DNA from 2 places in the Nonomuraea sp. KM88 genome. Region 1 is predicted to be linked to the other one. Evidence: riboswitches for the same ligand, from Rfam matches in the RefSeq annotation. Region 1 holds a riboswitch; the other holds the start of a gene.
What was found. A riboswitch is a leader RNA that binds a small molecule or an ion and turns the genes downstream of it on or off. The one in region 1 is predicted to bind glycine.

Region 1 (23,147 bases):
CACCGGGCTTCACCGCCTGCACGTTCGCCACCGCCCGCGCCGTCGCGGCGCTCTCCCGCCGGATGTCGGGCACGGCCCTGACGATCCGGAGAACGGCGGTGAGGAACACCGCGATGATGAGCGTGACCACGAACGCCGCGCCCGCCGGCGCCGTCGTCGCGCCCACGAATGTCAGCAGCGCTCCCACCGCCCCCGACACCAGCAACAGCATCGAGACCATCAGGCTCACCGCCGGCGCGAACGCCGAATGACACCAGCCGTACCTTGACACCCTTCAACTCCACTCCGGCACACAACAAGTCAAAGGAATACCTAAGCACACGTAAAGGAGTCGTAGAGTCACGACTGGCGACCGATTCGCGGGAATCCGGACCGTCGTTCAGACGATCACCAGGTCACGCGGGGTGGTGTTCAGCCGTTCCCCGCCGTTTTCGGTGCAGACCACGATGTCCTCGATCCTGGCGCCGTGCCGCCCCCGCAGGTAGATGCCCGGCTCGACCGAGAACGCGAACCCGGGCTCCATCACCTCGCCGTTGCCGGCGACGATGTAGGGCTCCTCGTGCGTCTCGATGCCGATGCCGTGGCCGGTGCGGTGGATGAAGGCCTCGCCGTAGCCCGCCCCGGCGATCAGGTCGCGGGCCGCGGCGTCGATCGACTCGCAGGGCACCCCCGGCCGCACCGCCGCGCAGGCCGCGTCCTGGGCCCGGCGCAGCACCTCGTAGTAGGCGGCGAAATCGGCGGGCGGCTCGCCCACGCTGTAGGTGCGCGTGGAGTCGGAGCAGTAGCCGTTGTGCAGCTGGCCGCCGATGTCGACCACGACCGGCTCCCCGGCCCCGATCACCCGGTCGGAGACGTCGTGGTGCGGGCTGGCGGCGTTGGGGCCCGAGGCCACGATGACGAAGTCGACGGTCGCGTGCCCGGAGGCCAGGATCGCCTCGGCGATGTCGCGCCCCACCTCGCGCTCGGTGCGCCCGGCCCGCAGGAACTCCGGCACCTGCCGGTGCACCGAGTCGATGGCCTGACCCGCCTCGCGCAGCGCCGCCACCTCGGCCGGCGACTTGCGCATGCGCAGCTCCCGCAGCACGCTCCCGGCCAGCACCTGCTCGGCGTCCGGCAACACCTCGCGGAAACGCAGCGACGACATGGCCCACATGCGGTCGGCCAGGCCCACCCTGGCCACCCGGCCCAGGCGCGCGGCCACGACCGCGTAGGGGTCGTCGGTCTCGTCCCACGCCACGAACTCCAGCCCCAGCCGCGCGGCGGGCGACGCCTCGGCGGCCGGCAGCTCCAGCCTGGGCACCATCATGAAGGCCTCGCCGGAGGCGGGCACCACCAGGCACGTCAGCCGCTCCAGCGGCTTGGCGTCGTAGCCGCTGACGTAGCGCAGGTCGGGACCGGGAGTGAGGAGCAGGGCGTCGAGACCGCTCTTGGCGGTGGCCTCGTGAACGGCGGCAAGGCGGGAGGTGGGATAAAGATCTGAGGACGTCACAGGCCCAAATCTACTCCTGACGGCGCCTCCTAAAATCCGCGAAAAGCTCTCACGACACCGGAAGATGTCGCTACACTCCGCCCCACGTCGCTCACGTAATGTGAGGCCAATTGTCCAGTTCCACTGCGCTTTGAGAGTGAGACCCCATGGTCGACGTCATAGGCGCCGCCGGGCTGCTCGGGCACGGGAGCGACGCCGAGCTGCTGGCGGTACGACTGGCGCACGCCCAGCGGCTGGGCAACATGGGCTGGGCGGAGTGGCACCCGCACACCGGCGAGACCATCTGGTCCGACCAGGTCTACGTGATCTTCGGGCGGGACCCCGCCCTGGGCCCGATCCCGCTGCCCGAGCTGGCCGAGCTCGTCGAACCCGCCGACATGGGCGCGCTCGACCGCCTGCTGTGGTCAGTCGAGCGCGGCTCCGAACCGGTGCAGGCCGAGTTCCGCATCCGCCGCGGAACGGGCTCCGGCGAGCTGCGTGACCTGCGGGTCGTCCTCGAGCCGCTGACCATGCCCGGCGGCCCCGTGGGCATGCACGGCGTCATCCAGGACATCACTGGCCGCCGCCGCGCCGAACGCATGGTCTCCGAATCGCGCCGGCAGCTCCTCGAATCCCGCGAGCAGGCCGCCGAGGAACGCCACGTCATGCTCGCGATGCGCGACGCCGTCCTGCCGGGCCCCGCCGGACGCCTCGACCTGCCGCACGCCAGGATCGCCGTACGCTACGTGCCCGCGGAGAAGAGCGCCAACCTGGGCGGCGACTGGTTCGAGGCCGCTCACGCGCCCGACGGCCGGCTGCTGCTGGCCGTCGGCGACGTCTCCGGCCACGGCCTGCCCGCCATCGCGCGCATGGCCCAGCTCCGCCACGCCCTCGTCGCCCTCGCCATGACCGGCCGGCCCGCCCACCGCCTGCTGGCCTGGCTCAACGAGCTGGTCATGCACCAGGTGAAGGACACCACCGCCACCGCGATCGTCGGCCACCTCGACCCCGGCACGCGGGTGCTCACCTGGAGCCAGGCGGGCAACCTGGCGCCCATCCTGGTGCGCGACGGCGTGGCCAGCCGGCTCGCCCAGCCCCGCGGTGTGCTGCTCGGCGCCGGCTGGCCGGGCCCGTACGAGCCGGCGACCACCCGGCTGCTGCCCGGCGACCTGCTGCTGATGTTCACCGACGGGCTGGTCGAGCGGCGCACCCGCGACATCGACGTCGGCCTCGACCTGGTCATGGCCGCCGCCCGCGACGTGTCCGTCCGCGACCTGGAGTCGGGTCTCGACCGCCTGCTGGCCGACATCGGCGGCCCCAACCCCGAGGACGACGCGTGCCTGCTCGCCGTCGGCGTGCCCGCGTGCGAGGAGGAGCGGTCCGGGTGAGCGGCGAGAGTGCGACGATAGAGGCGTGCTCATGCTTCTGGACACCCCATCGCTCTACTTCCGCGCCTTCTACGGCGTCCCCGAGTCGGTCAAGGGGCCGGACGGCTCGCCCGTCAACGCCGTACGCGGGCTGATCGACATGATCGCCACCCTCGTGCGCGGCCACTCCCCCACCGCGATGGCGGCCACCATGGACGCCGACTGGCGGCCCGCGTTCCGGGTGGCGGCGATCCCGACGTACAAAGCGCACAGGGTCGCCCACGGCGACACCGAGGAGGTGCCCGAGGCGCTCGTGCCGCAGATCGCGGTCATCCAGGAGGTGCTCGACGCGCTCGGCATCGCCCGCCTGGAGTCGCCGGGCTACGAAGCCGACGACGTGATCGGCACGCTCACCCACCAGGCCGCGGGCGCCGTCGACATCGTGACCGGAGACCGCGACCTGTTCCAGCTCGTCGACGACGCGCGCCCCGTACGCGTCCTCTACACCGCCCGCGGGATCCGCAACCTGCAGATCGTCGACGAGGCGTTCGTCACCGCCAAGTACGGCATCCCCGGGCGTGCCTACGCCGACTTCGCGACGCTGCGCGGCGACCCCAGCGACGGCCTGCCCGGCGTCGCCGGCGTCGGCGACAAGACCGCCGCGGCGCTCATCACCCGCTTCGGCTCGCTCGACGCCCTGCTCGAAGCGCTCGACGCGGGCGTCACCGACGGTTTCCCCGCCGGCAGCCGCACCCGCCTGGCCGCGGCCCGCGACTACCTGCGCGCCGCACCCGCCGTCGTCGAGGTGGCCTCCGGCGCGCCGCTGCCGGCGGCCGACCTGACCCTGCCGGCCAAGCCGCGCGACCCCGAGGCGCTCGTCCGCCTGGCCGACCGCCACGGGCTCGACAGCCCGCTCAACCGGCTGCTCGACGCCCTGGGCGGTTAGCTCTCGAGCAGGGCCAGGACGGCCGCCTGGGCGGCGTCGCGCAGGCGGCCGTGCACGAGCACGTTCTCCTCGCGGTCGGTGCGCACCTCGACCAGGCGCGGCCCTTCGCCTCGCAGCGCCTTGGGCAACTCGGTGATCTCGCCCACCAGCGTGTACGGCGTCCCCGTCGCGGCCGCCACATGGCCGAGGTCCACCCCGTGCGGCGTGCCGAAGACCCGCTCGAACGGATCGCGGACCGCCGCCTGGGGCAGCAGCGAGAAGATGCCGCCCCCGTCGTTGTTGACGACCACGAAGCACAGGTCGGGCCGGGGCTCGCGGGGCCCGAGGATCAGGCCGTTCTGGTCGTGCAGGAACGACAGGTCGCCCATCAGCGCGTACGCCGGGCCGTTGTGCGCCAGCGCCGCCCCCATGGCCGTCGACACCAGCCCGTCGATGCCGGAGGCGCCCCTGTTGGCCATCAGCCGGATGCCGCGCCGCGGCCGCATCGCCTGGTCGAGATCGCGGATCGGCATCGAGGAGCCGCAGAACAGCAGGGCTCCGTTGGGCAGCGCGTCGACCAGGTCCCTGGCCAGGCGGGGCTCGCTCGTGCCCGATACGTCGAGCACCTCGTCGAGCGCCGTTCTCGCCGCCTGGTCGGCCTGGCGCCAGGAGTGCAGCCACGTGTCGTCACCGGAGGCCACCGGGATCTCCACGGCCTGCGCCACCTGCGTGGCCGACCTGGTGGGGTCGGGCCAGCGGTCGAGGTCGGGCGCCACGACGATGTGCTCCCCCGCACGCCGCAACCACGACAACAGCGGCCGCGACAACCCGGGACGGCCCAGCGTCACCACCACGTCGGGCAGGTGCGTGTCGGCGAACTCGGGCGTGCCCAGCAGATAGTGGTAGGTGGAGACGGCGTGGTCGCCGTAGCGTCCGCCGCCGTTCGGCTCCGACAGCACCGGCCAGCCCGCCATGCCGGCCGCGGCGACGTAGCGGCGCACGTTGGCGGCTCCGTCGCCGACCACGAGCACGCCGCGTCTGGTCGGCGGGAGGTGCAGGGCGACCGGTGGAGGCGCGACCCTGGCCCGCACCCAGGGGCCGTTGGCGCCGCCGTCGAGCGGCTCGCACCAGGCGGTGTCGCCGTCGGGGATCAGCGGTTCCCTGAAGGCCAGGTTGAGGTGGACGGGCCCAGGCGCGGCCGGGCCCGACGCCCGCTGGTAGGCGCGGCAGGCCAGCGACCGCCAGTAGGCCACCTGGCCCGGCCGGTCCTCCGGCACGCCGACCTCGGCGAACCAGCGGGTGGCGTCGCCGTACAGCTTGATCTGGTCGATCGTCTGGTTGGCGCCGGTGCCCCGCAGCTCGGGCGGGCGGTCGGCGGTGAGCACCAGCAGCGGCACGTCCGCCTCGCCCGCCTCGATCACGGCGGGGTGGAAGTTGGCGACGGCCGTGCCGGAGGAGCAGATCAGCGCCACCGGGCGCTCGGAGCGCTTGGCCAGCCCCAGTGCCAGGTAGGACGCGGAACGCTCGTCGATGCGCACGTGCAGGCGCACCCGCGACTCGGCGTGCAGCGCCAGCGCCAGGGGCGCGGAGCGGGAGCCGGGGGCCAGCACGACGTCGGTCAGGCCGCAGCGCACCAGCTCGTCGATCAGCACCGTGGCCAGCGCGGTAGCGGGGTTCAACGTGACGCCTCCTGCATCCGGCTCAGCCACTGGGGAGAGTCGATTTCATATGCCGACAAATGCTGATAATTCACCGTCGGACGCCGTACGGCCAGCCGCCCGTCCACCGGCACCAGCGAGTCGTCCACGACGTCACCCGACAACAAGGGCATCGTGCCCAGCCCGCACGCGTACGGCAGGGACGGCAGCGCCGCGGCCAGCGCCAGCCCCGCGGCCAGCCCCACCGACGTCTCGACGGCGCTGGAGACCACCGCGGGCAGCCCGCACGCCTCCACCACCTGCAACGCCGCGCGCACCCCGCCCAGCGGCTGCACCTTGACCACCGCGATGTCGGCCGCCTCCGCCGCCTTGACCCGCAGCGGGTCCTCCGCCCTGCGGATCGACTCGTCGGCCGCGATCGGCACGTCGCACGCCCGCCGCACCGCCGCCAGCTCGTCGAGGGTGGCGCACGGCTGCTCGGCGTATTCCAGCCCGAACCGGTCGAGGCGCTTGAGCCGCTGCACGGCCTCGCCGACCTCCCACGCGCCGTTGACGTCGACCCGCAGCCGGCCGGACGGGCCGAGCGCGTCGCGCACGGCCTCGACCCTGGCCACGTCGTCGTCGAACGTCTGGCCCCGCTCGGCCACCTTCACCTTCGCCGTGCCGCAGCTGGAGCGGCGCACCATGTCGTGGGCCCGCACGGGATCGACGGCGGGCACGGTCGTGTTGACGGGCACGCTGTCGCGCACCGGCTCGGGCCAGCCCTCGAAGGCCGCCTCTCGGGCGCAGGCCAGCCAGCGGGCGCACTCGCGCGGGCCGTATTCGGGGAACGGGGAGAACTCGCCCCAACCGGCGGGACCCTGGAGCAGGACCCCTTCCCTGACGGTCTGCCCGCGAAAACGCGTGCGCATCGGGATGCGGAAGACATGGACCCGGTGGTGATCACGGTGGTGATCACGGTGACCTGGCCCGTGCTCGGGCTCCATGGGAGAACGCGTCACGACCCTCCCTGCACTTCTGTCCGACCTGTCGCCACTAACCTTACGAGCATGTGGAGGAACCCGTCGCATCCGGACCGTCCGCTTCACGCCATTGTGCAATCTCCAGGACCTGCCCTGTTCGCGGCGATCCGGGACGCGCTCGCGGGCGACGGCCCGGCCGTGCTCCCCCTTCCGCCCGGCCACTCCGAGGCCGCGCTGGCGACCCTGCGCCCCACCCACGTCAACGGAGCCCTCCAGGCCGGCGGCGAAGGCGTGCCGGGCGACGTCGCGGTCGTCATCGCCACCAGCGGCAGCACCGGCGCCCCCAAGGGGGTGCTGCTCTCGGCCACGGCCCTGCGCACCTCGGCCGCGGCCTCCCTGCGCCGCGTCGAGGCCTCCAAGGGCGAGCGCTGGTTGTGCTGCCTGCCCGTCTCCCACGTCTCGGGGCTGCAGGTGCTCGTGCGCGCCCTGTTGTCCGGGAGCGAGCCGATCATCCACCCGTCGTTCGACCCACACGCGGTCCTCGCCTCCGGCGCCGACCACGTCTCCCTGGTGCCCACCCAGCTGCACCGGCTCGTCGGGCTGGGCGCGGACCTGTCGGTCTTCCGCACGATCCTGCTCGGTGGCGCGGCGCCGCGGCCCGGGCTGCTGGAGCAGGCGAGGGATCTCGGGGCGCGGCTGGTGACGACGTACGGGATGAGCGAGACGTGCGGCGGCTGCGTGTACGACGGCCAGCCCCTTTACAATGTAGATCTCAAGGTCGGCGACGACGGCCTGATCAGGATCGCCGGCCCCGTGTTGTTCTCGGGCTACCGTTTCGGCGGGCCGGCCCCGCTCGAGGGCGGCTGGTTCGTCACCTCCGACCTCGGCGAGCTGACCGGGGGCCGCCTGCGCGTGCTGGGCCGCGCCGACGATGTCATCAACACCGGCGGCGAGAAGGTCGTGGCCGGCGCCGTGACCGCCGTGTTGTGCACGCATCCCGAGGTGGCCGACGCCGCCGTGTTCGGCACGCCCGACCCCGAATGGGGCGAGCGGGTCACGGCCGTCGTCGTTCCCGTCAACCCCGACACACCCCCCACGCTTGCACAATTAACGGCATACTGCCGCGATAGGCTTCCCCCCTATGCCGCCCCACGCGAGCTGCGCCTGGAGCTCCGGCTGCCGCTGTTGCCGAACGGAAAGACCGACCTTGTGCGGTTGAGGGCAGGAACCTGATGAGTTGCGGCTGCGTCAAACCGGGGAAAGGGAGGGAGCCTTCATGGACCAGACCCGCAAGATGTGGGCATCCGTCGCCGTCGTCGGCGTGATCGTGGTCGGAGGCGCCTCCATCGCGGCGGCCGCCTCGGCGGGCAAGCTCTCGCAGGTGGGCGAGGAGACCAGGGCCGTGGTGGAGCAGGCGTCGCCGTCCGGCGGGCCAGAGACCTCCACGTCCGATCCCAGTGGCGATCCCAGTGGCGACCCCACCGGCGACGACGTCGTCGTCTCCCGCGAGGTCAACCCCGATCCCGGCCAGGTCATCGAATACTGGACCGGCGAGCGCATGGAAGACGCCGATCCCATGCCGATGCCCGAGGTCTCGATCGAGGTGGGCGACTAGCGAGCGAGCCGAAGGGGTGGTCCGCCAGAAGAGGCGATCCGCCCCTTTTTCATGACATTCGTCCGCACGGGGGAACAAATGGCGGCGATTGGCGTTATTGATACTGGTGCGCCGTGCGGACGACGAAGCCGCCCCACCACAACCTGCCTGATCGCTTCTACTCCGTACGGAGGAGGTGTCCTCATGCCCAGAACCGCCTTGGCGACCCCGCCCGTGTCTCTCGACCAGTTGCTCGAACGAGGGCGAGCCCAGGGTCACCTATCTCTGGCGGAGCTGCGGGACGCGTTCGGCAAAGCCGGGATCAGCCCCTCTGAGGGCCGCACGATATTGCGTGAGCTGTCAGAGGCCGGCGTGAGCCTGGCCGCCGAGAACGAGCCGTCTCTCAGCACGACCGCCACCCCCACAAAGACCACCCAGAAGAAGGCGGCGACTCCCAAGAAGGCTTCGCGGGCCAAGACTACCGGCCGCAAGGCAGCAGAGGCAAAAATCCTTTCCCCGGCGGACGCGAAGTCCGTCATCCCCCCGGACCCCAAGCCGGAGCACGAGGAGGACGTGCCGGAGGAGATCGAGCTGAGCGCCGAGGACGACGGCGACGCCGTCGACCTCGACGACACCCAGTCGGTCATGGGCGACTCGGTGCACACCTACCTGAAGTCCATCGGCCGCCGCACGCTGCTCACCGCGGCGCAGGAGGTCGAGCTGGCCAGGCGGATCGAGGCCGGCCTGTACGCCGAGTACAAGCTCGAGACCCAGCCCGATCTGCCGCCCGCCGCGCGGGAGGACCTGCGCCTGGTCGTCGAGGACGGCAAGCAGGCCAAGGACCACATGCTGGAGGCCAACCTGCGCCTGGTCGTGTCGGTGGCCAAGAAGTACACCGACCGCGGCATGTCGCTGCTCGACGTGGTCCAGGAAGGCAACCTGGGGCTCATCAGGGCGGTGGAGAAGTTCGACTACACCAAGGGCTTCAAGTTCTCGACGTACGCCATGTGGTGGATCAGGCAGGCCATCCAGCGCGGCTTCGCCGACTCGGCGCGGACGATCCGGCTGCCGGTGCACGTGCTGGAGATGTTGTCCAAGCTGTCACGCATCGAGCGCGACATGCACCAGCGCCTGGGACGCGAGCCCACCCCCGAGGAGCTGGCGGTCGAGCTGGACAAGACCCCGGACCAGATCGAGGAGCTGCTGCGCACCAGCCGCCAGCCGATCTCGCTGAACGCGACGATCGGCGAGGACGGCGAGACCACGATCGGCGACCTCATCGAGGACGTCGACTCCCCCGAGGCGTCGGAGATCGTCGACCGCCAGCTGCTGGGCGACCAGCTGCGCGGCGTGCTCGACAACCTCTCACCGCGCGAGTCGAAGATCATGGCACTGCGCTTCGGCCTGGTGGACGGCAAGCCGCACACGCTGGACGAGATCGGCAGGCACCTGGGGCTGACCCGGGAGCGGATCCGCCAGCTGGAGAAGGAGTCGCTGTCCAAGCTGCGCCACCCGAGCAACACCCGCCCGCTGCTCGACTGGGCCAGCTGACAACGGAGCCCCGGCACACCACGTGCCGGGGCTCTCGTTTCCTGGACGCCTGGTGACCGGCGCTCAGACGGTGGCGGGCACCGGGCGCGGCACCCGCGGGATGCCCCACATCCGGTTGTCCTCGCGCAGCGTGCGCAGGCGCTCGACCTGTGCCGTCCACATGGCCCCCGCGGGGGTCGCCTTGGCCTTGCGGCGCGCGATCCGGTCGTCGTAGGCCTTCACCCCGAACGTGGCCCGCTGCCCCGCCTCCGCGGCCCGCAGCGTGTCGGTCAGCGCCCGGTCGAGCGCCTGGCCCGCGGCCAGCAGCTCGATCTCGTCGGCCGCCGAGGCCTGCAGCTCGCGCAGCGTCCGCTCGGCCTCGCGGGCCTTCTCGAGCAGCTCGGGGAAGCTCCTGGAGATCTCCTGGTCCGCGTGGAAGCGAACCTCGGCCTCCCGGCTCACCCGCGGACGGAAAAACGCCATCGACTCGGCCCCTTCACGCTGTCGTCATTCGTTCCGACGCTTAGCGTACGCCGTCCCGCGACACGTGCGGAAATCGGCCAGGAGCGAGCGCCTTTACATAGTAAGATGATCTCCATGCCCGCCAAGCGACCACCCGTCCCCCTCTCCCGCGAGCGCATCATCGAGGCCGCGCTCCACATCGCCGACGGCCAGGGCCTGCGCCGGCTCACCATGCGCCGCCTGGGCGACGCCCTGCAGGTGGAGGCGATGGCCATCTATCACCACCTGCCCCGGGGCAAGGAAGCGCTGATGGACGCGCTGGCCGAGCACGTCACCGCCATCCACGTCGAGCAGCGCTCCACCTGGCAGGAGACGGCCAGGGCCTGGTGCCGGGCGAGCAGGGAGGCGCTGCGCGAGCATCCCGGCGTGCTGGCCCTGGCCCTCACCAAGCCGCCCAAGGGCGCCACGGCGGTCGCCGTCAAGGAGCAGACCGAGCAGCTCGCCGACGCGGGGCTCCAGGACGCCGCCGAGGCCGTGCGCACGCTGCGGGCCTTCGTCTTCGGCAGTGTCGCCGTCGAGGTGCAGCAGTCAGGCTGGGCCGACCCAGACGTCGATGAATGGGTCAGACGGGACGAAAGAGCTGATATCGACTTCGAGCGCGGGCTCGACGCTCTCCTCAAGGGATTGCAAACGTGATGCGCGTGTCGCGCTTGGCCGGTTATCCTGCATAAGGCACGCTGTGTCGAAGGTCACACGCACCAGGGATCCTCCTGTAACAGCCCGAACGGGCTATGTCGGAACGCGTGACACAGTCGCACACTTGCCAGGACAACAACCCGAGCCGGCTCCCGCCCCTCCAGAACGGGAGCATCCCACGAGATATCGGAGGCACGCCGATGTGCCCGCACGACCCGGCCTGTCCGGATGCCGAGGCGCCTGACCGCGAGGCGGCACGCACCCTCGCCTGCCACCCCGAGCAGGGGTGGAGCCTGCTCTGCAACGGCGTCGTCCTGTTCGAGGACACCGGCGAGCTGCTGCCCAGCGGCACCGTCATCGCACCTCATCGGCCCGATCCGCTGGTGGGCGCGGCCTGATCCGCACGCGGGCGGCGCCGCCGGCCGGTGCTGCCCTGCCGTGGCGGCCCGCCGTAGCGGGTGATCCACTCCGCCACGACCTCGCCCACCCGGGCGGGGTCCTTTTTCAGGTCATGGCCCTCTCCCGGCAGCACCACCAGGCGCGCGGCATCCGCGGCGTCCGGCACTCCGAAGGGGTCACGATCACCGTTCACGACCAGCACGTCCACCCCGGCGCCGCGTAGCTCCCCGGCCCGGGAGCGCTCCGGCTTCCCCGGCGGATGCAGCGGAAAGGCCAGCGCCACCACCGCCGCCGCGCCGACCGCCTTCGCCGTACGGCACGCCACCCGAGCCCCGTTGCTCCGCCCGCCCTGCACGAGGGGCAGCCCCGGCAGGCGCGCGCGCAGCTCGGCCAGCACGATCTCCCACGCCTCGTCCTGCCTCGCCGGCGGGCCCGGCGCCCGCGCCCCCGCCATCCTGAACGCCTGCGTCACCCGCGCCACGCTGGCTCCCACGCCCATGGCGGCGTCGCGCACGGCCAGCAGATCGGGAGCGTCCACTCCCCCGGCCGAGCCATGGGTCAGGACCAGCAGCAGCCGCGCGCCCGGCACCTCGTCGATCTCCACGAGCGCGGGCCCGCGCGGGGTCATCACCTCCATGCCAGCACCGTACCTGGGGAGGATGACGCGCTAGCCCTCAGGTCGGATGACGACACCACTTCCGGGATGGATGATGACCTTATGCCGGACCAGCGTCCCATCAGGGAAGACCTTCAGGCCACGCTCGACGCCCGCCGCGATCTCGGGCCCGACTACGAGGCGGCGCTCGTCGACTCGTTCACCGAGCGCCTCGAGGCCACCATCGCCGCCCGGGTGCGGGCCGAGCTCGACCGCCACGGGCCCCCGCCGCACAAGAAGTCCGCGCCGGGCGCGACGATGATCCCGGTCGCGCTGGGCTCGATGGGCATGGGCATCCCGCTGACGGCCATCGGGGTGGTCAACGCCGGACTGGTGGGGCTGATCATCACGTGGCTGGCCATCGTCATCATCAACGTGGCCGCCGCGGCGGCCATCATGCGCCGCGGCTGACCTCCGGCCGGCGGAGGGAACGGGAGCACCTCCGCCGGCCCGCGGGCACGCCCGGGAGGAGCGCCTCGGTGGCATGGGCCGGGACGTCACGCACACCGGGCCCCGGGCGTCAGGTGTCGCGCTGGTAGCGGAGCCTGACCTCCGCGGCCAGCGTCTCGTCGGCGTGCTCCAGCCCGTACGACCAGACCCGCCCCGCGTCGTCGTCGCGCCCGCGCAGGGGCAGGGTGCGGGCGAGCAGCTCGATGGCCAGCGCGCTCGTCTGCGCGTCCGCGCCTCCCTCCACGGTCTCCGCGAACTCCGCGCAGGCCAGCTCAAGGTGCGCGATGCCGAGCCGGACCCGCAACCCCGGCGTCTCCTCCTCGGGCACGGCCTCCAGGGCGTCCAGGAGGAGCTCAGCCGCCGCCCCGGGCTCTCCGTGCTCCATCAGCAGGTCGGCCAGCTCCTGCGCGGCGCGCGCGGCGACCTCGCCGTCGCCGGCCGCCATCGCGGCCCGCAGCTCCTGCTCCGCCTCCTCGAGGTTGAGCGCCCGCACGGCCAGCCGGGCCAGCGCGAGATGGGCCAGCGGGACGTACGCGGCCGCGCCGACCCCCAGCACGGCCTGCCAGGCGGCTCTGGCCTGCTCGGCCCGCCCTTCGCGTTCGAACCCCTGGGCCAGGTGGCAGGCGGCCTGCGAGGCGTATTCGGGGTGCCCCGTCGCCAGCGCGGTCCTGGCGGCGGTCCTGGCGGCCTCGACGTCGCCGCGCTCCTCCAGCACCACGGCCAGCCCGACGGCGGCCTGAGCCCTGTCGGGCTCGTCGGGGTCGGCGGCGAGCTCGCTGAGGATGGCGGCGGCGCCGTCGAGGTCGCCGCGTTCGGCCAGACGCCGGGCGGTGTCGAGAGGCGGGGTCTCCAGCTCTGAGGACGTCAAGAGAGCTCCTTCTGGCGACGGTCGCCCTGAGCCTAACGACTTCCGGCGATCATGTCTGCCCGGTTGACGCCGAAGGTCTGGCCCTCCCGGTGACTAGTCCTCGTACGCCTCCAGCGGGGGGCACGAGCACACCAGGTTGCGGTCGCCGTAGGCCTGGTCGATGCGGCGCACCGGCACCCAGTACTTGCCGTCGCGCAGCGACGGCAGGGGGTAGGCGGCCTCGGTCCGCGTGTACGGGTGGTGCCACTCGTCGGCGCTCACCGACTCCGCGGTGTGCGGCGCGTTGCGCAGGGGGTTGTCGGCCTTGTCGTAGTCGCCGGACGCCACCTTGGCGATCTCGCCCCTGATGGCGATCATCGCGTCGGCGAACCGGTCGAGCTCGCCGAGGTCCTCGCTCTCGGTCGGCTCGATCATGAGGGTCCCGGCGACGGGGAACGACATGGTGGGCGCGTGGAAGCCGTAGTCGATGAGGCGCTTGGCCACGTCGTCCACGGTGACGCCGGTCTCCTTGGTGATCTGGCGCAGGTCGATGATGCACTCGTGGGCCACCAGCCCGCCGCGTCCGGTGTAGAGCACCGGGAAGTGGGGGGCCAGCCGCTTGGCGAGGTAGTTGGCCGACAGGATGGCCTGCTCGGTGGCCGCCGTGAGCCCGTCGGAGCCCATCATCCGGATGTACGCCCACGAGATCGGCAGGATCCCGGCCGACCCGTAGGGCGCCGCGGAGACGGGCCCCACCGGCGAGCCGTCGCGCAGCGGATGACCGGGCAGGTAGGGCGCCAGGTGGCCGCGGACCGCGACCGGGCCGACGCCGGGGCCGCCGCCGCCGTGCGGGATGCAGAACGTCTTGTGCAGGTTGAGGTGGGACACGTCGGCCCCGAACTCGCCGGGCTTGGCCAGCCCGACCAGCGCGTTGAGGTTGGCACCGTCGACGTAGACCTGGCCGCCGGCCTGGTGGACCTTGGCGCAGATCTCGGTGATGGTCTCTTCGTAGACGCCGTGCGTCGACGGGTAGGTCACCATGATCGCGGCGAGCGCGTCGCGGTGCTTGGCGATCTTGGCGTCGAGGTCGGCCAGGTCGACGTTACCCTCGGAGTCACAGGCCACGACCACGACCCGCATGCCGGCCATGACGGCGCTGGCGGCGTTGGTGCCGTGGGCCGAGGAGGGGATGAGGCAGACGTCCCGCCCGCTGTCACCGCCCGCGTTGTGGTAGGCGCGGATGGCCAGCAGCCCGGCGAACTCGCCCTGGGAGCCGGCGTTGGGCTGGATGGAGACGGCGTCGTAGCCGGTCACCTCGGCCAGCCAGCGCTCCAGCGTGCCGATCAGCTCGAGGTAGCCCTCGGCCTGGGCGGCGGGCGCGTAGGGGTGGACGGCGGCGAACTCCGGCCAGGTGATCGGCTCCATCTCGGTGGTCGCGTTGAGCTTCATCGTGCAGGAGCCCAGCGGGATCATGGACCGGTCGAGCGCGATGTCCTTGTCCTGCAGCCGGCGCAGGTAGCGCAGCATCGCGGTCTCGGAGCGGTGGTCGTGGAAGACCGGGTGGGTCAGGTAGGCGGACTCGCGCAGCAGCGGGGCGGGCAGCGCGTCGGCGGCGCCCTCGACGTCGGTGCGGGGGGTCGTGACCCCGAACGCGGCCTGCACCGTGGCCAGGTCGGCGGCTCCGGTCTTCTCGTCGCAGGCGATCGAGACGTGGTCGGCGTCCACCTGCCAGAGGTTGACGCCCCGCTCGGCGGCGGCGGCGACCACGGCGGACGCCCGCCCGGGCACGCGCACGAGCACGGTGTCGAAGAACTCGGCGTGCACGACCTCCACGCCAGCCCGGCGCAGCCCCTCCGCCAGGGCTGCGGCGTGGCGGTGCACCCGGTGGGCGATGCGGCGCAGGCCCTCCGGGCCGTGGTAGACGGCGTACATGCTCGCGATGACGGCGAGCAGGACCTGCGCGGTGCAGATGTTGCTGGTGGCCTTCTCGCGGCGGATGTGCTGCTCGCGGGTCTGCAGGGCCAGGCGGTAGGCGGGGTCGCCGTCGGCGTCGACGGAGACGCCGACCAGGCGGCCGGGCAGCTGCCGCTGCAGGCCCTCGCGTACGGACATGTAGGCGGCGTGCGGCCCGCCGAACCCGAAGGGCACCCCGAACCGCTGCGAGGAGCCCACGGCGATGTCGGCGCCCAGCTCGCCGGGGGCGGCCACGAGCGTCAGTGCCAGCAGGTCGGCGGCGGCCACGACGAGGGCGCCCGCCTCGTGCGCGGCGGCGGCCACGGCGCGGAAGTCACGCAGCCGGCCGGACGCTCCTGGGTACTGGACGAGCACGCCGAAGCACTCGGGCAGCTCGCCGTCGAGGGAGTGCTCCACGAGCGTGATGCCGAGCGGCTCAGCCCTGGTGGCGAGGACGGCCTTGGTCTGGGGCAGCGCGTCGGCGTCGACCACGAACACGGCGCTCTTGGACTTGCCCGCCCTGCGGGCCAGCGTCATGGCCTCGGCCGCGGCGGTCGCCTCGTCGAGGAGCGAGGCTCCGGACACGGGCAGGCCGGTGAGGTCGGAGACGACGGTCTGGAAGTTGAGCAGCGCCTCGAGGCGGCCCTGCGAGATCTCCGGCTGGTAGGGGGTGTAGGCGGTGTACCAGCCCGGGTTCTCCAGCAGGTTGCGGCGGATGACGGCGGGCGTGACCGTGTCGTGGTAGCCCAGCCCGATCATCGAGGTCAGCACCTGGTTACGGTCGGCCAGGGCGCGCAGCTCGGCGATGGCCTCGGCCTCGCCGGCGGGGGCGGGCAGCGTGAGCCGGTCCTTCGCCCTGATGGACTCGGGGACGGCGACCGCCACCAGATCCGCCACGGACTCGAAGCCCACGGCCTCGAGCATGCGCTGCTGTTCGGACTCGGAGGGGCCGATGTGCCGGGACGAGAACGGCGGGGCGGACAGATCGGTCATGGAGATGCCTCCCGAGGCTGTGGAGACCGGCGCCAGGGCGCGGGCGTGTGCCGGATCTCCCCCTCTGTCAGCGCGGGCCCCGGACAAGCGCGGGGCCGCGACCTGAGAGCTTCACCCCGGTGGGGCTTGCACCGTCGGTGAGGCGCGCCTGGCGGGTGCGCCTGCTTTCCAGAGTTGCCTCGCCCGAGCGGTACGGGATGCCTGAGAGATTCCGGGGAGGGTTGCTCCTTCGGCGCCCCGGAGCCCAGGGGGCCCGGAGACTCTCCCGCACGGGGTCGTCGGCCTTTCTGCCCTCAGGTTACTACGCCCGATTCGTACGGCTGCCAGGAGCCGTACTCACCCCGTGCGGCGGGCGCGGCGGCGGCGGGCGAGTTCGTCAGCGGGATGGTCGGCCGGGACGGTGTCCTCGACCGCCGCGCGTTCCCCCGGCAGCTCCGCGAGGGAGCCCTCGACCTCGCGCCAGACCCGGCCGAGCGCGATGCCGAACACGCCCTGCCCGCCCTGGAGCAGGTCTATCACCTCGTCGGCCGAGGTGCACTCGTAGACGCTGACGCCGTCGCTCATGAGCGTGATCTGCGCGAGGTCGGCGACCCCGCGGTCACGCAGATGTTGCACGGCCGTGCGGATCTGCTGCAACGACACCCCGGTGTCGAGGAGCCGCTTGACGACCTTGAGGACCAGGATGTCGCGGAAGCTGTAGAGACGCTGGGAGCCGGAGCCCTGCGCGGCTCTTATCGTGGGCTCGACGAGGCCCGTGCGCGCCCAGTAGTCGAGCTGCCGATAGGTGATGCCGGCCGCCGAGCATGCCGTCGGCCCGCGGTATCCGATGTCGCCCGGCAGCGCCGCGGGCTGTTCGTCGAAGAGCAGACCCTGCTCCCCGGCACGCTGCCGCGCGCTTTCGCGCCGCACCGGATCTTCCTGGCCGGCCGTCTTTCCCTCGCCGCTGCTGACCGCCACGCGGACCTCCGGCTTTCTCTCATCCCGTGGCCTGATCTGGGGGTACGTGAAGCGCGGCCACGGGTTTCACTTGCACCGTAGGACCGCGACCATGCTCAGTCAACGATCCGGCTCGGCGCGTCGTGAAGCGTAAATGCACTGAAATACCTACCCCGCCCGGCCGAAGTCCTCGGGAGTGATCGTGTCAAGAAACTCCCTGAACTTCTCCACCTCGTCTTCCTGGTCGTCCGGGATGATCACCCCGGCCTCCTGGACGACCTCTTCGCTGGCGAAGATGCGCGCCCCGGTGCGCAGGGCGAGCGCGATCGAGTCGGACGGCCGCGCGCTCACCTCCACGCCGTTGGAGAACACCAGGTCGGCGAAGAAGATGCCGTCACGCAGGGCGACGATGTTGACCGCCCGCAGGCCTACGCCCAGCGCGCTCAGCACGTCACGGAAGAGGTCGTGGGTGAGCGGCCGCGGCGGAGGCTCCTCTGCCTGGGCCAGAGCGATGGCCGTGGCTTCCGTCATGCCAATCCATATAGGAAGGAACCGCTCCCCGTGTGCCTCCTTCAGCAAGACGATCGGCTGATTTGTGGGCATTTCAACCCGAACGCCCACAACCTCCATCTGCAACACGGGCTGCTCCGTATTCCTGACCGGTGACCCGGCACAGCTATTTGGTCGTTGCTTCTGCTGACTGGCTTCTGCATTTCAACGTAACACCCGGCGGGCCTGGAATGTGCCGCCGCCTCCCAGCTCGCCGCGGTCTCAGCGCCCCAGCACGGACCGGACACCCGTGCGCACAAGGGATGCGTGCAGGTCGAGCAGGAGTGCGGAAAGCTCCCTGGCCACCTCGTCGGCCTCGCCGATGGCGCCGGGGGCGCGCCGCTTGAGTATCGGTGCGACGGTCTGCTCGACCAGGCCGCACTCGCGCTCGGCCGCCGCCTTGACCGCGCGCAGATGCCGGGCGCGCAGGCCGAAGCGGGCCAGGGCGCCGACGGTGCGGGCCACCGCGAGCGCCTCCTCGTCGTAGCGACGGGCCACCGGGGCGAGCAGGCCGTAGTCCTCCAGCTCGGCGAGGGTCTCCTCGTCGATGCTCGCGGCCTCGATCAGCTCGGCCCGGCTGAGCCTGATCTCCTGCTTGCCGTTGTCCTGCAGGGCGCGCGGGCGGCCGAAGCCCTCCGCCATCTTGTCCTTGATCACCCGCAGCGGCAGGTAGTGGTCGCGCTGCTCGGTGAGGATGAAGCGCAGCTGCTCCACGTGCAGGTGCGTGAACTTGCGGTAGCCGGACGGGCTGCGCTCGGGCTCGATCAGCCCTTCGCCCTCCAGGAAACGGATCTTGGAGATGGTGACATCGGGGAACTCGCCCTGCAGGAGCGCGAGCACCTCCCCGATGCTCATGTGCGAGCGTGCCGCCTGCGACGTCATGCGCGCTCCTCCCCTTGCCGCATGGTCACGCACGAGACGGCGTCCGCCGGTCGCCCGCTTCGCCCCCTCATGCCCCGGAGCTGCCCCGCATCAGGAAGACAAGGCGGAACTTGCCGATCTGCACCTCGTCGCCGGAGTGCAGGGGAACCTCCTCGATCCGCTCCCTGTTGACGTAGGTGCCGTTGAGGCTGCCCACGTCGCGCACGGAGAACTGGCCGCCGCGGTGGCGGTAGAACTCGACGTGGCGGCGGGAGACGGTGATGTCGTCGAGGAAGATGTCACTCTCCGGATGGCGCCCGGTCGTGGTCAGGTCCTTGTCGAGCCGGAAGCGGCTGCCCTGGTTGGGCCCTCTGGTCACCGTGAGCAACGCCGCGCCGGGCGGCAGCTGCTCGACCAGCGCCCGCTCGGCCAGGAGCATGTCGCCTGTCTCAGCCTCATACGCCTCGATTCCCGCCACCGAGATCGTCGATGTGGTGTCCCCGGAGACCTCGAGTCTGGTCAGCGGTGACCCACAGCGGGAACAGAAACGGGCATCCTCGGGGTTGGCGTGCCCGCACTGCGTGCAGTAGACGCTCGGCATCGATCGGCTCGGCCTCCTACCGCGAAGACGCGGCGACGGTGCTCTGGAGCGCGCCTCGCTTCGCTTTTTCAAGTTTGCGAATGCCGCAACTTACGCTGATCAGCGGCAAAGGTCAAGACGGGGCGCTGGACTGTGGTCAGGACGCAGACAAAGTTACCGCCGCCCCTGCCCTGCGGTCCATGCCGCCGCGCGTTTCTACATTACGATCTTGCGGGACCGTCCGCGCACAATCGCGGCCCGGCCGTTCTCGCGCCCGCCCGGCCGCGGGTCACGTGGCGGCCTGTTCCACGACGCGGGCCCAGCGTTCGAGCAGCGCCTGCGCGCCGTCCACGTCGGAGGCCTCGGCCCACAGGTCGGTGACGGGCTCGGCCGCGGCCGGCAGCACCAGCACCCAGCTGCCGTCGTCGCGGGCCACCCGCACCCCGTCGGTGGTGTCGATGCGGCGGCCCTCCGGCTCGGCCTCGGCCGCCTCGATGACGGAGCGCATCACGGCTCCCTTGGCCGCCCACGGCGTGGGCACGGTCCGCCTGAGCAGCTTCACCTCGGGGATCCTCGCGTCGATCTGGCTGAGCGACAGGCGGGTGCGGGCGACCAGGCCGAGCAGGCGCAGGAACGCGGCCAGCCCGTCGATCGCGGGGCTGAACTCCGGCACCACGAAGCCGCCGCGCCCGTCGGCCGCGAAGATCATGTCGGGGGCGGCGGCGGCCGAGGTGAGGGCGTCGAGCGCGGTGGACGTCCACTGCACCTGCACGCCGTGGAAGCGGCACACCTGCTCGGCGACCCTGGTCGTGGTGACGGGCAGGGCCACCCGGCCGCTCCTGCGTTCGGCGGCCACGAGGTCGAGCACGACGAGCAGCGCGCGCTCCTCGCTGATGAGCTGGCCCATCTCGTCGACCAGGGCGATGCGCTCGCCGACCGGGTCGAACCTGACGCCGAAGGCCGCCCGCGAGGAGCTGACCAGCTCCGACAGGCGTTGCAGGTCGCGCCGCCGACCGGCGAGCGTCTCCGTGGGCGAGACGTCGTCGAGGCGGGCGTTGACGGTGAGCACCTCGACGCCGACCCGGCCGAGCAGCGTGGGCAGCACCAGCGAGGAGGTGCCTCCCGCGCAGTCGACGACGACCTTCATGTCCTTGACGCCGGTCACGCCGGCGTGACGCAGCAGTTCGTGGGTGTAGTCCTCGACGGCCCTGGCCGGGTAGGCGAGCTCCGCGATCTCCCCGGGGAAGGCGCGGCGGAACTCCTGGCGGGAGAAGACCCGCTCCAGCTTGCGCTGGGCGGCCGGGGGCAGGTCGGCGCCGCGGTCGTCCATGATGACGATGTCCACGCTCTGCGGGTCGCCCGGCGTGGTGCGCAGCGCGATCCCGCCCGCCGCCGAGCCCCTGGCGGTGTGGAAGCGGGCCACCGGCAGCGGGGCCGCCTCCAGATCGAGCACGTTGATCGCGCCGGCGGTCAGCGCGCCGATGACGGCCCGCTTGAGCGCCCTGGCGGCCAGGGAGCAGTCGCGCGAGGTGACGACGTGCTCGCCCTTCCTGAGGGTGGTGGCGTACGCGCTGGCCAGGCGGACGCACAGTTCGGCGGTGATCTCGACGTTGACCAGGCCGCTGACGCCTCTCGTGCCGAAGAGGTTGCGCTGGCCGCGCGACTCCCAGATGACACTGGTGTTGACGACCGCGCCGGCCTCGATCGTCTTGAACGGGTAGACCCGGACGCCGCTGGAGACGTACGCCTCCGCCTCGATGACGCATTCGTCCCCGATGACGGAGTTCTCCTCGATGCGGGCGCCGGACATCACGTCGGTGCTCTTGCCGATGACGCAGCCCCGCAGGTGGGCGCCGGGGCCGAGGTAGACGTTGTCGTGGACGACCGCGCGGTGCAGGAAGGCGCCCTCGCGGACGACGACGTTGTTGCCGAGCACGGTGTATTCGCGCAGCTCGGCCCCCGCCTCGACTTTGGCGTAGTCGCCGATGAGCAGCGGGCCCTTGAGCACGGCGTCGGGGTCGACCGCGGCGGAGTCGGCGACCCAGACGCCCGGCGAGAGCTCGAAGCCGCCGATGTCCACCGCGACCCTGCCGGACAGGGCGTCGGCGTGGGCCTTGAGATAGCTCTCGTGGGTGCCGACGTCCTCCCAGTAGCCGTCGGCCACGTAGCCGTAGATGGCCGCGCCGCGGGCCAGGAGCGCGGGGAAGACGTCGGAGGACCAGTCGACGGGCTCGCCGGTGGCCACGGCGTCGAGGACCTCGGGTTCCATGACGTAGACGCCGGTGTTCACGGTGTCGGAGAAGACCTGTCCCCAGGTGGGCTTCTCCAGGAAGCGCTGCACCCTGCCCTCGTCGTCGACGATGATGATCCCGAACTCGAGCGGATTCGGCACACGTTTCAGCCCGATGGTCACCAGGGCGGCATTCTCGCGATGGAACCGGATCATGTCCGTTAAATCAATATCCGTCAGAGCGTCGCCGGAGATGACCAGGAAACGATCGTCGCGGAGGCGGTCGGCGGCGTTCTTGACGCTGCCCGCGGTCCCGAGGGGCAGGTCCTCGGTGGCGTACTGGAGGTTCATGCCGAGCTCGTCGCCGTCGCCGAAGTAGGTGCGCACGAGAGCGGCCAGGAACTGGACGGTGACCACCGTCTCGGTGATGCCGTGCCGCTTGAGCAGGCGCAGTACGTGCTCCATGATCGGGCGGTTGGCCACGGGGAGCAGAGGCTTGGGCTGGTTGGCGGTCATCGGACGCAGCCGAGTGCCCTCCCCGCCCGCCATGACGACCGCCTTCACCCGATCACTCCTTCTTGGCCGAGATTACGAGCCGGCGCACCTGTACCACATACAGCACCCCCGCCCACCAGTACAGGCCCGTTCCCCATAGGGCGAACGCCCACCCGACAATTCGGGCTATATCGGCATACCACCCAGTGTGGGAGGCAAGGAAGAGGAGAGGGAAGGCGTACATGAGATTGAACATGGCGGCCTTGCCCAGGAAATGCACCTGAAGTGCCTTATAGCCATGTTTGCGAAGTACGGGGAAGGAACACGCGACGAAGAGTTCGCGACCGACGATGACCGCGACCAGCCACCACGGGATGACGTCGCGCAGCAGCAGCGCGAAGATGGTGGCGAAGACGTAGAGCTTGTCGGCGGCCGGGTCGATGATCCGGCCCAGCCTGCTCGTCTGGTTGAAGGCCCGGGCGATCTTTCCGTCGAGCCAGTCCGTGAACCCGGCGACCGCGAGGATCCCGATCGCCCACCCGTCCGCCTTGGGCCCCAGAACCAGCCAGAGGAACACGGGGACGCCCAGGAGGCGCAGGAAGCTCAGCAGGTTAGGAACCGTCCAGATCCGGTCCTCGGCGGAAGTATCGCTCACGCAGGAGACCCTACTGCGTGGAACTCCACCGCAGCGGTCCCGCCCGAACTCCCTTCACGGCGGGCCCCGCGGCCTCGACGGCGGTCCGGGGCGCCCGCCGGCCGCTCGCACACGAGCGCCCGCTCACCGCCCGCTTCCGGTCCGGCGGGCCCCTGGGCACCGCCTCCGCGGGTAGCCGGAGCGGGTAGCCGAGCGGGGTCGCCAGAGCGGGCCGTCAGAGCAGGCCCGCCGGAGCAGGCCCGCCGGAGCAGGGCCGTCAGGCGCGGAGGAAGGCGTGGGTGGAACCGAGGGGTTCGAACCCGAGCCGGCCGTAGAAGTCTTTCGGCCAGTCGGCCGCATCGGCCACCAGGAAGATCAGCTCGGCCTCCGCCTGCTCCGCGAGCAGCGCGGTCATCAGGGCCCGCGCATGGCCCTTGCCCCGGTGCTGCTCGCCGGTGAAGACGCCCTCGATCTGGGCGACCCCGCCGTCGACGTACAGGTCGGCCCTGGCGGCGATCTCCCCCGCCTCCCCGTCGCCGGCGCGGACCCCGCGGAAACCCACCGTGCCCGCCGTGCCCGCCCCGCGCAGCCGGCGCTCCACGCGCCGGGCGAGCCCGTCGATCACGTCGTCGGGCGCCTGCGGCAGCGCCTGGCGCCAGTCGCGGCGCAGCACGGGCAGCAGCTCCGGCAGTTCCAGCCGGTCGGCCGCGGGCGGGTCGTGGGGGATCGCGCCGCGGTAGGCCATGATCAGGTTGGTCTCGTGCTCGTAGCCGGCGGCGGCGAAAGCGGGTGCGAGGGTGGTGCCGAGCCGGTCGTCGTCCACGCACACCAGCCGGTGGGCCCGCTCGGCGAGCACCTCGTCCGCCGCCCGGAGCAGCTCGTCCGCATCCGGGTCGCCGGACC
Region 2 (7,974 bases), on a different contig from region 1:
GGGGTGCTCGGGCAGCGAGATCTTGCGCTCGAAGACGAGGTCCCGGCCGACGACGAAGGGGATCTCGCGCATGCCGTACAGCCGGACGCTGCCCGACTCGCGCATCTCGGCCAGACGCCCTTCGATGGTGTCGACGTCGACCAGTTCCGGCTTCTCGCCGGACAGGCCCAGCAGGACCGCCTTGTCGCTGCCGTGGCCCTTCCCGGTCAGGCCGAGCGAGCCGTACAGGATGGCCTCCACCCGGGCCACGCGCGGCAGCAGGCCGTCCTCATGCAGGCCGCGGGCGAACTTGTGGGCCGCGGCCATCGGGCCTCCCGTGTGGGAGCTCGACGGCCCGATACCGATCTTGAACAGATCGAAGACGCTGATCGCCATTGATGATGCGCCCTTCATGAGTGCCGGGGCCCGGACGCGGGCCCCGGCGTCAGCCGATGAGGCCTGGCAGGGTCAGGACTCGCCCGAGGTGAGCGCGGCGTACTCCTCGGCGGAGAGCAGGTCCTCCGGGTCGCCCTCCATGCGCACCCGGAACATCCAGCCCTCGCCGTACGGGTCGCTGTTGGCCAGGCTCGGATCGTCCACGATGGCCTGGTTGACCTCGACGATCTCGCCGCCGACGGGCGTGTAGATCTCGCTGACCGACTTGGTCGACTCGACCTCGCCGACGGAGTCGCCCGGCTCGGTGACCGAACCGACCTCGGGGAGCTGCACGAAGACGACGTCACCAAGGGCGTCGGCGGCGTAGGCCGTGATGCCGACGGTCACGGTGAGGCCGTCCTCGACCCCGGAAACCCACTCGTGTTCCTTGGTGTAGCTCAGGTCGTCAGGGATGTTGCTCACTTGTTCCTCCTGTAAAAGGGCAGCTCGGCCAGGTCCATGGGTTCATGGCTGCCCCGGATGTCCACAGCCAGGCCTGAGTCGGCGCCGGTGTCCACGTAGGCCAGCGCGATGGGCTTGCCCAGAGTCTGGGAGGGCGCACCGCTGGTGACCTCGCCGACGACGGCGCCGTCCTTGGTGACCGGGTAGCCGTGGCGCGGCACCCGGCGGCCCCGGGCGACCAGACCGACGAGACGGCGCCGCGGCGGGTCGTCCTTGACCGCCTCGAGCGCCGACCTGCCGACGAAGTCGCCCGGCTTGTCGAATTTCACCACCCTGCCCAGCCCCGCGTCGAACGGGGTCAGCTCGGCGCTCAGCTCGTTGCCGTACAGGGGCATGCCGGCCTCGAGCCTGAGCGTGTCGCGGCTGGACAGTCCTGCGGGCTTGAGCCCGTACGGCTCGCCCGCGGTCACGAGCGCGTTCCAGAGCGGCACCGCGTCCTGGCCGGCCACGAACAGCTCGAACCCGTCCTCGCCGGTGTAGCCGGTGCGCGCGATGAGCGCCTGCCGCCCGTCGACGAGCCCGGGCAGGCCCGCGTAGTACTTGAGCCCGGCCAGGTCGGCGTCGGTGAGCGTGGCGAGGATCTCCTGGGAGCGGGGTCCCTGGACGGCGATCAGGGCGTACTGCTGCGAACGGTCGTCGACCACGGCGTCGTACGCCTTGGAGCGGTTCTCCAGCTCGTCGGCGACCTTCTCGTAGTTCGAGGCGTTCGCGACGACCATGAACTCCTCGTCCCCGAGCCGGTAGACGATGAGGTCGTCCAGCACCCCGCCCCGCTCGTTGACGATCATGGTGTACCTGGCTCGTCCGGGCGTCACGGCCGACATGTTGCCGACCAGCGCGTAGTCCAGGGCGGCGGCGGCCTGCGGCCCGGTCACGAAGATCTCGCCCATGTGCGAGAGGTCGAACAGCCCGGCGGCCTCGCGGACGGCCCTGTGCTCCGCGGACTCGCTCCCGTACCGGAGTGGCATGAGCCAGCCCGCGAAGTCGGTCAGCGTCGCGCCGAGGCTTTCGTGCACGTCTCGTAGCGGAGTAGGTCGGGACATTTATCGCACCTCAGGACAGGATTGGATGCCAGCATCCTCCCCCTCTGTCATCGATGCCTGAGAGCTTCGCCCGAGTTTTGCCGGACTTTCACCTTCGGCGAGACCCTGCGGGCCTGCTTTCCAGAGGTCACCTTCCGAAGAGACATGCTCCCGGTCAGCCGTGCGGTCCTTTGCCTTGAGAGGTTCGCGGGGAGGGCTTGCTCCTTCAGGGACCCTGACCGGCTGTCAGGGTGCTCTCCCGCACGGTTTGCTGGTGTGTCACGCCAGCCTAGTAGTGATTTGGGGGTCTTGTCGCGTTCGCTGGTCAGCAGGCGGCCACCAGGGCCTCGAAGAGGGCGTGGTCCTCGGCCGCCTCCGGGTGCCACTGCGCCGCCACGGTGAACGGCCCCGAGTCCAGCTCCACCCCTTCGACGGTGCCGTCGGCGGCGCTCGCGGTCACGGTGAGGCCGGGGGCGAGCCGGTCGACGGCCTGGTGGTGATAGTGCGGCACCGTCACGGGCGCCGTGCCCAGCGCCTTGGCCAGGCGGGTGCCGGGGACGGGGGTGATGGGCAGGTGACCGAACCGTCCGGGCGCGGGGGAGTGACCCGTGTGGCCGACCACGTCGGGCAGGTGCTGGTGGAGGCTGCCGCCAAGAGCGACGTTGAGCACCTGGAGGCCCCGGCAGATGCCGAGGAAGGGCAGCCCGGCGTCGAGGGCGGCGGCCAGCACGGCGAACTCGGCCTGGTCGCGGAATTCGCGGATGTAGCCGGTACGCTCCTCCGGCGTCTCGCCGTACCTCGCCGGATCGATGTCGCCGCCCCCGGCCAGGACGAGCCCGTCCAGGCGGCTCACCACCTGCGCGGCGTCCCCCGCGGGCGGGAGCACGACCGGCTGGCCGCCGGCCCGGACGACCTGCTCGACGTACATGTACGGCAGGAGCGCGACCGGCATGTCCTGCCAGACCGTGAACGTCGCCGGCTCCACGTAACACGTGACCCCGATGACGGGACGTCGCACGACGACCCCCTAGAGCGGCGTGACGTAGGCGCCGGAGATGCCGCCGTCCACCAGGAACTCGCTGCCCGTGATGAACGACGCGTCGTCGCTGGCCAGGAACGCGACCGCCGCCGCGATCTCCGACGCCTCGGCGAAGCGCCCGACCGGGACGTGCACCAGGCGCCGCTGCGCCCGCTCGGGGTCCTTCGCGAACAACTCCTGCAGCAGCGGCGTGTTCACCGGGCCCGGGCACAGCGCGTTCACCCGGATGCCCTCGCGAGCGAACTGCACGCCCAGCTCGCGCGACATCGCCAGCACCCCGCCCTTGGACGCCGTGTAGGAGATCTGCGAGGTCGCCGAGCCCATGACGGCCACGAACGACGCGGTGTTGATGATCGAGCCCCTGCCCTGCCGCCGCATGTACGGGATGGCGTGCTTGCAGCACAGGTAGACGCTGGTCAGGTTCACGTCCTGGACGCGGCGCCACGCGTCGATGCCGGTCTCCAGGATCGAGTCGTCGTCGGGCGGCGAGATGCCGGCGTTGTTGAAGGCGATGTCCACGCTGCCGTAGGTGTCGAACGCCGTACGGAACATCCGGGCGACGTCGTCCTCGTCGGCCACGTCGACGCGTACGAACAGGCCGCCGACCTCGTTCGCGGCCTTGACGCCCGCCTCCTCGTCGAGGTCGGCGCAGACCACCTTGGCGCCCTCGTCGGCGAACCTGCGCGCGGTGGCCAGCCCGATGCCGCCGCCCGCGCCGGTGATCACAGCCACCCGATCCTGCAATCTCTTCACGTGCTGCCTCACTCCCAGGAGATGAAGACGTTCTTGGTCTCGGTGAACGCCGCCAGGGCGTCGGGGCCGAGTTCCCGGCCCAGCCCTGACTGCTTGAAGCCGCCGAACGGGGTCCAGTAGCGGACCGACGCGTTGGAGTTCACCGACAGGGCGCCCGCCTCGACCGCTCTGGACACGCGGAGCGCGCGCCCGACGTCGCGGGTCCAGATGGAGCCGCTCAGCCCGTACGGGGTGTCGTTGGCGATGCGTACGGCGTCCGCCTCGTCCTCGAAGGGCGCCACCGACACGACCGGCCCGAAGATCTCCTCGGTGAACGCACGGTCGGTGACGTCCGGGGTGAGCACGGTCGGCGGGAACCAGTAGCCCTTGCCCTCGGGGCACGACCCCTGGAGGTAGGGGGCGCCGTCCTGGACGAAGCCGCGCACGCGGTCGAGGTGCTCGGCGCTGATCAGCGGGCCCATCTCGGTGCTCTCGTCGCGGGGGTCGCCGACGACGACGCCGCGCACGGCCTCGGAGAGGCGCTCCATGAAGGCGTCGTACACGCTTGCCTGGACGAGCAGCCGGGACCTGGCGCAGCAGTCCTGTCCCGCGTTGTCGAAGACCGCGTAGGGGGCGGCTTGTGCCGCTCTGTCGAGATCGGCATCCGCGAAGATGATATTTGCGGACTTGCCGCCTAGCTCCAGCGTGACCCGCTTGACCTGGGCCGCCGCCTTGGCCGCGATCTCCTTGCCCACCTCGGTCGAGCCGGTGAACACGATCTTGGCCACGCCGGGGTGCTCCACCAGCCGGGCGCCCGCGACCTCCCCCGCCCCGGGCAGCACCTGGAGCACCCCCTCGGGCAGGCCCGCGGCCAGGGCCAGCTCCGCCAGCCTCAGCGCGGTCAGGGGAGTCCACTCGGCCGGCTTGACGATCACCGTGTTGCCGGCCGCCAGCGCCGGGGCCACCCCCCACGACATGATCAGCATCGGGAAGTTCCACGGCACGATGACGCCCACCACGCCCAGCGGCTCCTGGAAGGTGACGTCCACGCCGCCGGGCACCGGGATCTGCCTGCCGTGGTCGCGCTCGGGCGCCCCGGCGTAGAAGTGCAGCACGTCGCGTACGGCGCCGGCCTCCCAGCGGGCGTTGCCGATCGGGTGCCCGGCGTTGGCCAGCTCCAGCCGCGCCAGCTCCTCGCCGTGCTCGCCCACCAGGTCGGCGAACCTCCTCAGCAGCCGTGCCCGGTCGCCGGGCGCCACCCGCCGCCAGGCGGCGTACGCCTTCCCGGCACGCTCCACCGCCCGGTCGACCTCGGCCGCGTCGGCCAGTTCGACGTCGGCGACGACGTCCTCCGTCGCCGGATTGACGATCTTCATCGGTCACCCGTCACATTCGCTCGAAACCACGGAACATCTCCCAGTCCGTCACCGCCGCGTCGAACGCCGCCAGCTCCACGCGCGCGTTGTTCGCGTAATGCTCGACGACCTCCTCGCCGAACGCTTCGCGGGCCAGCTTCGACCCCTCGAACAGGGGGAGCGCGTCCCGCAGCGTGTGCGGAACGGTCTCCGCGCCCGAGTCGTATGCGTTGCCCTCGAACGCGTCCTCCAGCGGCAGCTCGTTGTCGATGCCGTGCAGCCCGGCCGCCACCATCCCCGCCACCGCGAGGTACGGGTTGACGTCACCGCCCGGCACGCGGTTCTCGATCCGCAGCGACGGCCCGTGCCCGACGAGCCTGAGCGCGCAGGTGCGGTTGTCGACGCCCCACTTGATCGCCGTGGGGGCGAAGCTGCCCGGCACGTAACGCTTGTAGGAGTTGATGTTGGGGGCGTACAGGAGGGTGAGCTCGCGCAGGCAGGCCTGCTGCCCGGCGATGAAGCGGGCGCCGAGCTGAGAGAGCCCGTACGGCCCCGGCCCGGCCATGACGGGGTCGCCGTCGAGGCTCCTGAGCGAGATGTGGATGTGGCAGGAGTTGCCCTCGCGCTCGTTCGGCTTGGCCATGAAGGTGATCGACCTGCCCTCCTGGGCGGCGATCTCCTTGGCGCCGTTCTTGTAGATGGCGTGGTTGTCGCAGGTCTTCAGCGCCTCGGCGTAGCGGAAGGCGATCTCGTGCTGGCCCAGGTTGCACTCGCCCTTGGCGGACTCGACGTAGAGCCCGGCGCCCTCCATGTCGCGCCTGATCCGCCGGAGGAGGGGCTCGATGCGGGCGGTGCCCAGCAGCGAGTAGTCGACGTTGTAGAGGTTGGCGGGCGACATGTCGCGGTAGCCGCGCTGCCACGCCTGCTCGTAGGTGTCGTCGTAGACGCAGAACTCCAGCTCGGTGCCGACGTACGCGGCCAGCCCCCGCTCGGAGAGCCGGGCGAGCTGCCTGCGCAGGACCTGGCGGGGGGAGGGCGGCACGTCGCCGCCGTCCTCCCAGGTCAGGTCGGCCATCAGCAGGGCGGTGCCCTCCTGCCACGGCACCCGGCGCAACGTCGTCAGGTCGGGTTTCATCACGAAGTCGCCGTAGCCGCGCTCCCAGGACGACATCGCGTAGCCGGCCACGGTGTTCATGTCCACGTCGACCGCGAGCAGGTAGTTGCACCCCTCTGAGCCGTGGTGCAGCACCTCGTCGAGGAAATAGCGTGCGGACAGCCTCTTGCCCTGCAACCTGCCCTGCATGTCGGCGATCGCGAGGAGCACGGTGTCGATCCGCCCGGACGCCACCTCGTCGCGCAGCTCGCTGACGGAAAGGTATCCGGTGCTCGCTCCATCGCTCACGCTACGCCGCTCCGATCTGCGCTGACACGCGTCCCCGTTGATTGGGCTAGTCTTAGACCATTGATGTGTATGGCGGGATCCCTTGTCAAGACCTGAGGACACGTTGGACGAGTCGGCGCGTTTGATGACGGTGCTGCGCCCGGTCCGGGCCGGCAACGCCTTCGAGGAGACCGTGGAACGCCTGCTCCAGGCCATCAAGCTCGGTCTGGTCGCGCCGGGCGACAAGCTTCCCCCCGAGCGCGAGCTGGCCGTCAGGCTCGGCATCAGCAGAGTGACGCTGCGCGAGGCCATCCGGGCGCTGTCCGACGCGGGATACCTCGAGGTGCGAAGGGGCCGTTACGGCGGCGCGTTCGTCACGTACGCGCCGCCCGAGCCGGACGCCGGCCACCTGCGCGAGGCCGTCAAGGAGATGGGCATGGCCGACCTGTCGGACGCCCTCACGTTCCGCCTGGCGGTCGAGTGCGGGGCGGCCCAGGTGCTGGCGATGTCCCGGCCGGCGGAGGGGCAGCGGGCGGTGCTCGTACGCCGGCTCGCCGACGTGAACGAGGCCGGCCTCGACGACTACCGCCGGCTCGACACCGCCTTCCACCTGGCGATCGCCGAGCTGACGGGCTCGCCCCTGCTCGCCACGACCTGCGCGGACGCCCGCTCGCGGGTCAGCGACCTGCTCAACGCCATCCCCATGCTCCAGGTCAACCTCGACCACGCCGCCGTGCAGCACCAGGCCATCGTCGACGCCATCCTGGCGGGCGACCCCGACGCGGCCCGGCAGGCGGTGGCCGAGCACCTGGAGGGCACGGCGGCCCTCCTGCGCGCGTTCCTGGCCTGAGGGCCGCCGGTTGCGCGCATAAAGGGCTCATCGGCTCGTAGCATCGTTTCCAGCATCATGGGGACCTGGTTTCAGCACACCATCATCGCCACAGGACGGCTGCCGCTGTTCTGCTACTTCGTCGCGCTCATCGTCGCCTTCATCGCCACGCGCATCAACGTCCGCCTGATCAGGGCGAAGATCGGCTGGTTCCGCAACGTCAGCGTGGGCGAGATGCACATCCACCACGTCGTGTTCGGCGTCGTGCTGATGATGGCCGGCGGGGTCGCCGGCCTCATCGTCCCACCGGCGTCGCAGGTGGGCACGGCGGCCGCGGCGTGCGTGTTCGGCATCGGATCGGCGCTGGTGCTGGACGAGTTCGCGCTGATCCTGCACCTGCACGACGTCTACTGGGAAGAGGAGGGGCGCACCTCGGTGGACGCCGTCTTCATCGCGGTCGCCGTCACCGGCCTGCTCCTCATGGGGTTGCGCCCGCTCACCTGGGACTACGGCACCCCGGTCAACCCCGCCGTGCTCATCATCGCCAACCTGGCGCTGGCCGTCGTCACCCTGCTCAAGGGCAAGATCTGGACCGGGATGGCGGGGCTGTTCATCCCGCCCATGCTGGTGGTGGGCGCGTTCCGCCTGGCGCGGCCGGGCTCGCCCTGGGCCCACTGGTTCTTCACCAGGCAGTCACCGCGCAAGATGGCCAAGGCGATCCACCGGGAGGAACGCTGGCG

Region 2: it holds a riboswitch for glycine, as region 1 does, so the genes downstream of both, gcvT (glycine cleavage system aminomethyltransferase GcvT) here and gcvP (aminomethyl-transferring glycine dehydrogenase) in region 1, are expected to answer to the same signal.

What each region holds. Positions count from the first base shown of each region.
Region 1 is NZ_JBQQCC010000005.1:262,270-285,416, reverse strand. It holds gene ACTWPV_RS17870 (hypothetical protein) at 1-220, opposite strand, end outside; gene ACTWPV_RS17865 (M24 family metallopeptidase) at 380-1,489, opposite strand; gene ACTWPV_RS17860 (PP2C family protein-serine/threonine phosphatase) at 1,636-2,856, shown strand; gene ACTWPV_RS17855 (5'-3' exonuclease) at 2,888-3,781, shown strand; gene menD (2-succinyl-5-enolpyruvyl-6-hydroxy-3-cyclohexene-1-carboxylic-acid synthase) at 3,778-5,439, opposite strand; gene ACTWPV_RS17845 (o-succinylbenzoate synthase) at 5,436-6,329, opposite strand; gene ACTWPV_RS17840 (AMP-binding protein) at 6,468-7,613, shown strand; gene ACTWPV_RS17835 (hypothetical protein) at 7,657-7,995, shown strand; gene ACTWPV_RS17830 (RNA polymerase sigma factor) at 8,179-9,525, shown strand; gene ACTWPV_RS17825 (hypothetical protein) at 9,589-9,987, opposite strand; gene ACTWPV_RS17820 (TetR/AcrR family transcriptional regulator C-terminal domain-containing protein) at 10,102-10,662, shown strand; gene ACTWPV_RS17815 (DUF5999 family protein) at 10,863-11,060, shown strand; gene ACTWPV_RS17810 (alpha/beta hydrolase family protein) at 11,027-11,698, opposite strand; gene ACTWPV_RS17805 (hypothetical protein) at 11,780-12,127, shown strand; gene ACTWPV_RS17800 (tetratricopeptide repeat protein) at 12,237-13,034, opposite strand; gene gcvP (aminomethyl-transferring glycine dehydrogenase) at 13,128-15,959, opposite strand; glycine riboswitch at 16,138-16,237, opposite strand; gene ACTWPV_RS17790 (MerR family transcriptional regulator) at 16,296-16,916, opposite strand; gene ACTWPV_RS17785 (bifunctional nuclease family protein) at 17,064-17,534, opposite strand; gene ftsR (transcriptional regulator FtsR) at 17,667-18,326, opposite strand; gene ACTWPV_RS17775 (FHA domain-containing protein) at 18,394-18,906, opposite strand; gene ACTWPV_RS17770 (sugar phosphate nucleotidyltransferase) at 19,175-21,679, opposite strand; gene ACTWPV_RS17765 (CDP-alcohol phosphatidyltransferase family protein) at 21,684-22,265, opposite strand; gene ACTWPV_RS17760 (GNAT family N-acetyltransferase) at 22,522-23,147, opposite strand, start outside.
Region 2 is NZ_JBQQCC010000017.1:161,497-169,470, reverse strand. It holds gene ACTWPV_RS38510 (L-serine ammonia-lyase) at 1-375, opposite strand, end outside; gene gcvH (glycine cleavage system protein GcvH) at 448-837, opposite strand; gene gcvT (glycine cleavage system aminomethyltransferase GcvT) at 834-1,919, opposite strand; glycine riboswitch at 1,954-2,053, opposite strand; glycine riboswitch at 2,073-2,170, opposite strand; gene ACTWPV_RS38495 (gamma-glutamyl-gamma-aminobutyrate hydrolase family protein) at 2,224-2,916, opposite strand; gene ACTWPV_RS38490 (3-oxoacyl-ACP reductase) at 2,926-3,690, opposite strand; gene ACTWPV_RS38485 (aldehyde dehydrogenase family protein) at 3,699-5,045, opposite strand; gene ACTWPV_RS38480 (glutamine synthetase family protein) at 5,056-6,426, opposite strand; gene ACTWPV_RS38475 (FadR/GntR family transcriptional regulator) at 6,551-7,255, shown strand; gene ACTWPV_RS38470 (hypothetical protein) at 7,313-7,974, shown strand, end outside.